Regions from separate parts of the Priestia sp. 40 genome, predicted to be linked through region 2. Evidence: riboswitches for the same ligand, from Rfam matches in the RefSeq annotation. Region 2 holds a riboswitch; the other holds the start of a gene.
The links. A riboswitch is a leader RNA that binds a small molecule or an ion and turns the genes downstream of it on or off. The one in region 2 is predicted to bind cobalamin.
Positions count from the first base shown of each region.

Region 1: linked by a shared signal. The riboswitch ahead of nikA (nickel ABC transporter substrate-binding protein) and the one ahead of ACO1DI_RS27025 (cobyric acid synthase) in region 2 are both predicted to bind cobalamin.

Region 1 is NZ_JBMPZA010000015.1:446,374-451,595, reverse strand. It holds gene ACO1DI_RS17175 (tautomerase family protein) at 1-256, shown strand, start outside; gene ftsZ (cell division protein FtsZ) at 616-1,620, shown strand; cobalamin riboswitch at 1,623-1,812, shown strand; gene nikA (nickel ABC transporter substrate-binding protein) at 1,959-3,500, shown strand; gene ACO1DI_RS17160 (GNAT family N-acetyltransferase) at 3,570-4,097, shown strand; gene ACO1DI_RS17155 (YfmQ family protein) at 4,672-5,115, opposite strand.
Region 2 is NZ_JBMPZA010000026.1:160,051-165,272, reverse strand. It holds gene ACO1DI_RS27035 (APC family permease) at 1-652, shown strand, start outside; gene ACO1DI_RS27030 (YdcF family protein) at 711-1,274, opposite strand; cobalamin riboswitch at 1,422-1,601, shown strand; gene ACO1DI_RS27025 (cobyric acid synthase) at 1,694-3,220, shown strand; gene ACO1DI_RS27020 (FecCD family ABC transporter permease) at 3,426-4,484, shown strand; gene ACO1DI_RS27015 (ABC transporter ATP-binding protein) at 4,481-5,222, shown strand, end outside.

The DNA of each region.
Region 1 (5,222 bases), on a different contig from region 2:
GCATCCTGCTCATGAAATGATCATTGAAGATACAGGTCTGGGCTTTGAGAGAAGCAAGGATTTGGTTATTATAAGCGTAACGAGCAAACAGCGAACAGAAGAGCAAAAACAAGCTCTTTACAGATTAATTGTAAAAGAGCTGGGAGAAAGCTGCGGTATTCAGCCAAACGACATTATGATTTCAATTGTTGAGAACGGTAATGCTGACTGGAGCTTTGGCATGGGAGAAGCTCAATTCTTAACTGGGAAATTATAAAACGGTTTATTATTTAGAGAAGCCCTTATTTCTAAGGGCTTTTTCTCATTTTGCCTATAAAAATATTATTCTCTTAGTCACATCTTACTCAAAATTAAATACAGACATCTGTCAAATGAATGATACAATAAGCTTATATGCCGTTTTGAGTGGAAAAGCCATAAAAGAGTTCGGCGTACTAATTTTAGAACAACAATAAATTTACATAAAGATGTAAAGATTTAAAGGTTAAAAGAGAAATGTACAAAATCTGTAAAACAAAAGAACAGTTACGCGTTACACATAGGAGTAAAAGGTTCTTCACATGTTTTTTCGGATAAGAAGAGAAAGTAATTTTGATCATTGAGGAGGAACTTAGAATGTTTGGATTTGATGCAGATGTATCGCCACTAGTGCGAATTAAAGTAATTGGGGTCGGCGGTGGAGGAAATAACACCGTTAACCGTATGATTGAACACGGTGTACAAGGAGTAGAATTTATCGCCGTTAATACGGATGCTCAGGCGCTTAACTTATCTAAAGCAGATGTGAAAATGCAGATTGGTGCGGCATTAACGCGAGGATTAGGTGCAGGAGCTAATCCAGAAGTAGGAAGAGAAGCAGCCGAAGAAAGTAGAGAACAAATTCAAGAAGTGCTGCAAGGTGCAGACATGGTATTCGTAACAGCTGGCATGGGCGGAGGAACCGGTACTGGAGCAGCTCCGGTTATTGCTCAAATTGCCCGTGAACTAAATGCTTTAACAATTGGAGTCGTTACTCGCCCGTTCAAGTTTGAAGGAAATAAACGTACCAAGCAAGCAGTAGGCGGTATTACTGCTATGAATGAATCAGTAGATACTCTTATTGTCATTCCAAACGACCGTTTGCTTGAAATTGTTGATAAAAAGACGCCTATGCTTGAAGCATTCCGTGAAGCAGATAATGTTCTTCGCCAAGGTATTCAAGGTATTTCAGACTTAATTGCTGTTCCAGGCCTGATTAACCTTGACTTTGCTGATGTAAAAACCATCATGTCTAATCAAGGATTTGCGCTTATGGGTATCGGACGAGCTTCCGGATCAGACCGGGCAATTGAAGCAGCGAAAAAAGCGATTTCTAGTCCGCTGCTAGATGCATCGATTGATGGAGCAAGAGGCGTGCTGTTGAACATTACGAGCGGCAGCAGCCTAAGTCTTTACGAAGTACAGGAAGCAGCAGATATTGTCACGTCCGCTTCTGATCAGGACTTAAATATGATTTTTGGATCTGTGATTAATGAAGATTTAAAGGACGAAATGATGGTAACCGTTATTGCGACTGGATTTGATGATGAAGATATTTCACCATCAGCTTCTACTTCTAGAGTTTCAAGAGCACGCTACTAAATTAAATAACCAGCTTTTATGGTGGCAATTGTTTTTCAATTGCCTTAAAAGGGAATCCGGTGCAAATCCGGAGCGGTCCCGCCACTGTAACAAGGAGCCTTATGTCAAAAAGCCACTGTCTATTTAGAGACGGGAAGGCGGTATAAGGCAGTGACTTGAAGCCAGGAGACCTGCCATAAATTACAGCACACAATAACCTACGAGGATAGGGAGGTGTTTTGGCAGAATGAAAAATAGGATAAACAAGGGGATATGTTTATCTAATTTTGTTGTGAAGACAAGCACTTCTTTTTAGAAGTGCTTTTTTTTGTGTATTAAAATAGAAGGTGGAAAAATGAATGATAAATAATAAAAAGCTCGTATCTATATTAATTTTTGTTTTACTTTGTCTTACTGCTTGTACGCCTCATGAAGAGAGTATGAGTATAAAAGAAGGAAAGAAAACGAATAAAAGCGCTACATTTTTATTTAATTTCACCCCTGCAACCCTTGATCCTCATACCGATGATGATTATACGGCAGTCCGTGCAGGAGTGGGGGAGACGCTTGTCAAAATCAGCGACGATTTAAAAATAAAGCCTTGGCTTGCTGAAAAGTGGGAAACAAAAGATAACGGTCTTACGTGGACATTTACGATAAAAAAGAACATCACGTTTCAAAATGGAAAAGCGCTGGATGCAAATGCCGTGAGGTCTTCTCTTCAAAGAGCAATAACTCAAAACTATGCGATGGGAAACGCTTTAAAAATCAAAGAAATGAAAGCGAATGGTCATACGCTCACAATTACATTAAAAGAGCAAATGCCTAAATTTCCTTCTGAATTAGTGCATCCAAATACAGCTATTATAGACGTTGATGCTTCTCATATAGCTAAGAAACCCATTGGCACAGGTCCATTTCACGTCTTATCTTTTGATCAAGGAAATCAAGTGAAATTAGAAAGGTATAAGGATTATTGGAATGGAAAAGTAAAGTTGAAAAGCGCGATCTTTGCATTTAACGAAGATGCTAATGCGCGAGTTGCTGCTCTTCAATCTGGAACAGCCGACATTATTTATCGCCCGCCTTTAGAAAGCTTGGGCACTTTACAAACAGATCCGTCTTTTAAGGTAAGTGGAGTACCTAGTGTGCGCACTCATTTATTGCTTTATAATCAAACCAATGACGCATTAGAAGACGAAAATGTACGAAAAGCTATCGATGCCTTATTGAACCGAAAAGAAGTTGTCAGCAGCATCATGAACAATCAAGCGGCAGCGGCTCGAGGGCCATTTTTACCCCAATTTCCGTTTGCCGATAATACAGCTAGTGATCAAAGAGGTATCGCATCTGCTAAAAGATACTTAGAGAAAGCAGGTTATCAAATCAAAAACGGAAAAACAATCAGAAACGGAAAGCCATTATCGCTCTCTCTTGTCACATACAGTTCTTTGCCAGAACTTCCTTTAATTGCGCAGCTTATACAGTCTAATGCGAAAGAGTTAGGAATCAATATTAAGATTCATCTCGTTGAGGACAGCGATGAATATTTAATGGCAAAAGACGATTGGGATTTAGCATTGTATAGCCTTATCACAGCACCTAGAGGAGATGCCAGCTATTATTTGAGTACGAACTATTTGCCGGGCGGTGGTTTAAATGCCAGCCGAATTAATGATGATAAACTAACAAAAATGATTCAGCAGTTAAATTCAACCGTAGAAGACGCAAAGCGAGATCAGTTAGCTAAGCAAGCAACCGCTTTGATTAATGGGAAAATGCTGACGTCATCGATTGTACATCCAAACATTGTTGTTGCTTATAATCAAAAAGTGAAAAACTGGACAACAAATCCAAGCGAGTATTATATGCTGACTCAGCATTTAGACATAATGCCATAGTCAATATTTTTGTTCCTATAGGAAAAAGAGAAAGTATACAATGACAGATAAAAGGATGTGACAGTAGACGTGCAAGAAGTACAAATGTATCAAATTAAAGAAGTAAAAGAAAAGGATGCTGAAGTGATTCAGTTTGTCATGAATATGCGGAATGAGCTATTTCCTATGCTGGAAAAAAATCAGCTTCCTGTGGATTTGCTTTATTTTAATGAACATTATGTTCAAGCGAAAGGCGCTGCTTTTTTTTCAGCTGTCACGGAAAATCAACAAGTAATTGGTACCATTGGTTTATACGCTTACGATGGACGGTTTCATGCATTAAAAGAGCGATATGAACATAGAACTGCAGCCGAGATTGTAAAGTGCTATGTGGATCCAGCGTACCGGCGTCTAGGTATCGGACAGCAGCTGTTAAAGGCAGTGGAACAATTTGCCCAAAATCATTTTTATGACACGTTGTATCTGCATACTCATCCTTTTTTACCTGGCGCTATTCCTTTTTGGGCTTCACAAGGCTTTATCAAAAGGCTAGCTGAACAGGATGAGCCTTGGAATACGCTGCACATGGACAGAAGAATACAACGAGTTGTAATGTAACGAGATCATACAGTAATTACCATGGAATCTGTATATGGGCTCATGCTATAATGAAGGTAACTTACATTTATAGCCTGTAGGGCAAGTCCTTACAGAAAAGAACCACGTTTCGAATTGGCTGAAACGTGGTTTTTTTCTATGAAAAACAAATAACAAAATATTTTTAAAAATATATATGAAATCGCTTTCAAAATAATGAAATATATTATATAATTACTAGTGTTGTGTTGTACTTTGTTAGTGTTAAATCAATATCCTACATGTGTGAGCCGATTGCCTTATGGTAGTCGGCTTCCTTTTTTTATAGTAGAAGTCTAAAGGGAAATAGCGTTCGTTAAAATGGCTGTAATCGTCATGACAATAGTGGTCCCGAATGCCCACTTGAAAAGAAAGAAAAGTTGCAATCATGCCAAACCCTAACAAAGAAAGCATTATCCATCACCTCTTAAAAAGTTAGAAAATTCTATTAATTTATATTATAGCATTAGATTTAATGTTAAAGTTTGGTATTTTTAAATAAGATAGCTTTAACCTAAAACTAAAAACTAAAAAAGCCGCCTTATAGGCGACTGGTTTAAGCTAGGTCAGCTGTTATGGACTGCTTTTGAAGGTGATCAGACAGCAGGCTGTAAGCAATAATTTTCCTTTTATACTGTTTTACGACATCGACGTGATCATGATAACTGTATACGCATAATCGAACATCGTTTTTCCCTTTTTTCGTATCGATAATCAGTGGAGTTTCACTGTCTTCTAGGTGTTTATAATAGTCCTTATTTCCTTCGTGGACGTAATATTGTTTTAAAAATGTTGCTTTATTAAAATAATCAATCACTTGCATTTTGTCTTTGCCTTCTAAATGTTTCCCATCAACTGTGACAGTAACGTTTTGATCATCAAGTGTTGGGTGTAATTGAAATTTAGTCATAAGCCATTTGACCACTGGAGTTGGAAGACACGTTATTAATATTTTGAGTGCACTTACAAGAATGATGGAAAGTAATACAATCCACGTCATAGTTAATCATCTCCGCTATAGTTTAAATGAAATAAGATTACATACTTATTTTACCACAGAGAACATGAGTGCTTTTTGTACATTATGTGAACCTTCCTCAGTGAAAA
Region 2 (5,222 bases):
TAACGGAAACATCTTTATGAATACAACTTCTCGTCTAGTTTATGCTTGGTCTCGTAATGGAACACTATTTAAACGTTTCTCAAAAGTAGATAAGAAAACAGGAATTCCACGTGCGTCACTATGGCTATCATTTGGAATGTCCGTATTCTGGACACTGCCATTTCCTTCTTGGGAAGCGCTAGTAAACGTATGTTCAGTAGCACTTATTCTGTCTTATGCTATCGCACCAATTTCAGCTGCAGCATTCAGAGTAAATGCAAAAGATCTTAAAAAACCTTTCAAATTAAAAGGCATGAGCATTATTGCTCCTGTTTCATTTATCTTCTGTTCATACATCGTATACTGGTCAGGATGGACAACAATTTCTTGGCTGCTAGGATCACAGCTTCTAATGGTTGTTATCTACGTAGCGTTTAAGAAATACGTACCAACTGACGTTGTGAAATTTGCACAGCAGCTTAAATCTGCTTGGTGGCTAGTTGCTTATTATATTATTATGCTTGTTATCTCTTATCTAGGTTCATTTGGCGGAGGACAAGGTGTGCTAAGCAACCCACTTGACTTAATTTTAATTGCTCTTGTTTCACTCGGTATTTTCTACTGGGCGAAATACACAGGTTTACCAAAAGCAGTTATCGATACAGATGATTAATAAAAAACACGGCATGAATTCATGCCGTGTTTTTCGTTTGTATAGGCGTGTACTCTATTTATTTATCAAACAGCCATGTTTTTAATATAGCAGCATACTCACGAAAGTAGGCTTGAAGTTTAATTGAATTTGGTGTCTTTGCGCCTAAAGGATAAACATCAAAACCTTGGCGCTTGGCAATAATAGAAGCGCGAAACAGATGAAAATCACTGCTAACAAGCACGACTCGTTTATCTTGAATATCAACTTTCTTTTTGGTGAAAATAAAATTCTCAAAAGTAGAAGTTGACTGATCTTCTTTTATAATGCGATTCTTTTTAATTCCTGCTTTTCGTAGAAAACGGTAGGCTGCCTCTGCTTCAGAAATTTCTTCATCAGATCCTTTTCCACCCGTTACGATAACTTTTGTTTGTTTATGAGTCTTTAAATAAGATAAAGCTGTTTTTGCTCGCTCTTTTAAACTAGGAGACATTTGATCACCATCTACTTTAGAACCTAAAACGAGGACATAATCTGCGTTTTGTGGAACAGACTTGTGGGCAGTTTGATACATACAAAAAGATATAATTACTATATAAAGAACAAGCGAACCAATAAAGGTATAAATCATTTTTTTCTTCAACTGTGAGCACCTTCCTAGCTATTTCATAAGATGTTTGGAAAATAATTGTTATTATAGCATACGAGACCCAAATAAGTATAAACACAGTAATATATAATAATAGAAGAAAATCGTTATTGTGAATGGTTATAAAATTCGTTACAATAAAGAATAAATGATTTTAAAAGTGCCTCTAAGGAGGATAATAGGGAAATCGGTGAGAATCCGGTGCAGCCCCCGCTACTGTAAATGTGGATGAACCTGCAAAGACCCACTAGTCAAACTAGGAAGGGTGCAGAAGTAAAATGAAGCATAAGCCAGGAGACCTGCTTTTAAAAACCCCTTATTTTTCGGTGGGAGAAATAAGTCAAGACAATGTGTTAATGAGCGCATGACCAAACCTTGACTTTTACAGTTAAGGTTTTTTTATGTGGTAGGGAGTGGATAAAGTGAAAAAAGGAAAACCTCTTATGATTCAAGGAACGCACTCAGACGCTGGAAAAAGCATGATTGCTACAGCATTTTGCCGTATTTTTAAAGAAGACGGCTATCAAACTGCACCGTTTAAATCGCAAAACATGGCGCTCAATTCATACATTACAATGGATGGAAAAGAAATTGGCAGAGCGCAGGGAATTCAAGCAGAAGCTGCTGGAGTAGAAGCAACAACTAATATGAACCCTATTTTAATTAAACCAACTCGTGATCATGAATCTCAAATTGTCGTTCATGGAAAGCCGCTTCGTAATATGTTTGCTTTTCAGTATCGGCAAGAATTTTTTAATGAAGGTTTGAACGTTATCACTGAGTCTTATAAAGAGCTTGCCAGTCATTATGATCGAATTGTGATTGAAGGTGCTGGAAGTCCTGCTGAAGTCAATTTGAACGATCGGGAACTGGTAAATATGCGCGTAGCAAAGATAGCCCAAGCGCCTGTTGTGTTAGTAGGAGATATTGATAAAGGTGGAGTTTTTGCGAGCCTAGTAGGAACTCTTCAATTGCTTCCAGCTGAGCACAAGCCCAGAGTTGTCGGGGTGTTAATCAATAAATTCCGAGGAGATTTAGAACTGTTAAAACCGGGGCTAAAGTGGTTTGAAGAATACACGGGCGTTCCGGTCCTAGGCGTTATTCCTTATATGCACGACGTGGAAATTGACGCAGAAGATTCATTATCCCTCAGAAATTACTCAACCCTTGTGAATCCGTTAAAAGAAATTGATATTGCGGTTATTTCGTACCCACGCATCTCAAATTTTACAGACATCGATCCTTTAAGCTTAGAAGAAGACTGTCATGTGAGGCTTGTAACCAAGCCATCACAACTAGGTACGCCTGATTTAATTGTTTTACCAGGAAGCAAAAATACGATTGAAGATGCGCAGTTTTTACAAGAAAGCGGGCTGGCTCTAGCCATTAATCAAGTCTTGAACGCAACGAACGCTCACGTTATTGGCATCTGCGGGGGATATCAAATGTTAGGCGAGACGATTACGGACCCCGATGCAGTAGAGTCCCGGATTGAATCTATTAAAGGGCTGGGTTTGCTTCCAGTGGAAACCGTTATGACAACCAGCAAAAAAACAGAAAGAGTTTCTGGATATGTTCAGTTAGAGAGTGAGAAGGTTTCGATTGAAGGCTATGAAATTCATATGGGAAAGACGGTTTCTAAAAGCATGACGGAAGCCTTTGCGGTGGTAGATGATCAAAAAGAAGGAACGGTTAAAGAAAACATCATTGGCACGTATGTTCATGATGTGTTTCATAACGATGCTTTGCGCAGAGCTTTGCTTAATCAAATTCGCAAACATAAAAAATTGCCACCTATTACGGATACATTCAACAGCCGTCTGCAAAAAGAGGAGTCTTTTTCAAAAGCAGCAGCATATGTGAGAGAAGCTGTAGATATGGAAAAGCTGTATCATTTAATAGACAACTATAAAAGCCCGGAGCAAGCACAAAAAGTATAGCTTGTAGAGGCTTTCGCTTGTTTTTTTACCGAGAACTTTAGTACGCTGTGCTACGTTGCCTAGTTCAACAGTCTAGCACTCGCAACAAATAAAAGATAATTGTTTCCCACTCTATATAGGGTGGAAACATGGTTTATGGACAGGAAAATGAATGGTTAATGTAATGTAAAACATCATGCCTCGTTTCCTAGAGGAGCTGAAAGTATTGATTTTTAAACGTATTTTTTTAAACAAAGCATCTATCTTATACATAGTTAGTTTATTTATTGTATGTGTTTCGGTGATTATGGGCGTATTTATTGGTACAGTTTCGTTAACCGTAGGAGATACAATTAAAATTATTATTGGTCACCTTACCGGACTATCCTTATACCATGGTCCAGAGAACATGGATTTAATCATATGGCAAATTCGATTTCCAAGAGTACTGGTGGCATTTTTAGTAGGAGCGTCGCTTTCAATAGCAGGGGCTGCCTTTCAAGGGCTATTAAGAAACTCTCTTGCCGATCCTTACACGATCGGAGTTTCCTCAGGTGCGACCCTTGGCTCTGTCATGGCAATTTATTTTCATTGGAGTATTTTTGGTTTATCTATCTTCACGCTGCCTGTAGTCGGTATTGTATCTGGATTTATTACTCTTCTTTTAGTTTTTGGTATTACAAAGCTCGCAAGCGGCAATTTGGCCAATGAAACCATCATCTTAGCGGGGATTATTTTATCATCCTTTATGAGCGCGCTTATTTCATTAATTGTGGCTCTGTCTCCTGAAGAAGATGTAAGGCAGGTTTTATATTGGCTAATGGGAAGCGTATCAATGAGAGGATGGTCGCATATTCAAATTTTAGGGCCGTTCTTTTTAGCCGGTACGATTATGCTGCTGTTACATGTAAAAGAGCTGAACGGTTTAGCATTTGGCGATCAATCCGCTCAGTTTATGGGAATAGACGTAAAGAAGAAAAAAAGAATGATTTTAATAGGAGCATCCGTATTAACAGGGGCTGCGGTATCAGTATCTGGGGCAATTGGATTTGTTGGCTTAGTTATCCCCCACGTAGTGCGTCTCGTAGCGGGAGCTAACCATAAGCATGTACTACCGCTTTCTATTTTAATCGGAGGAAGTTATTTGGTTTTAGCCGATTTATTGGCACGAACGATATTAGAACCTCGTGAACTGCCGATTGGAGTCGTAACCGCCTTAATTGGTTCGCCAATTTTTACGCTGCTGCTTGTAAAAGAACGTATGCGGAAAAGAGGAATATCATGATTGAACTATATAATGTGACGGGAGGATACGATAAACAGAAACCGACCGTTCGTGACATCACGTTCACCGTAGACAAAGGTTCTTTTGTTGCTTTACTAGGACCAAATGGAAGCGGAAAAACAACGCTTATTCGCTTAATTATGAATGTATTAACCACTCAATCAGGAGAAGTGAAGGTAGAAGGGAAGTCAGTGAAGGCTTATTCACCAAAACAACTGGCGCAAAAAGTTGCAGTCATGACGCAAGAAAATCAAATTGGATTAGAATTTACGGTTCAAGAAATTGTTTCACTGGGACGTTATCCTTATCAGGCGAAAGGTTTGTTTAGCACTGTATCAGCACAGGATGAAGAAGTGGTAGAAAGCGTGATGAAATTAACAAACGTCTGGCACTATCGAAATCATACCTTTCAATCGCTGAGCGGTGGAGAAAAACAGCGGGTTTTACTTGCTAAAGCACTGGCGCAAGAACCTGACTACTTACTTCTTGATGAACCAACAAATCACTTAGATGTGAAACATACGATGGAACTGCTTCAGCTGTTAAAAACTTTACAGCAGGAAATGAGCTTAACGGTCCTGGCTATTTTGCATGATCTCAACATCGCCTCGCTGTTTGCAGATGATGCCGTGTTATTGAAAGATGGAAAAGTAGAAGAAACGGGGATGGATGCCATTTTTCATGATGCAGCTACGTTAAAAAGAGTATATGGCGTTGATTTGCATGTATTTCACCATC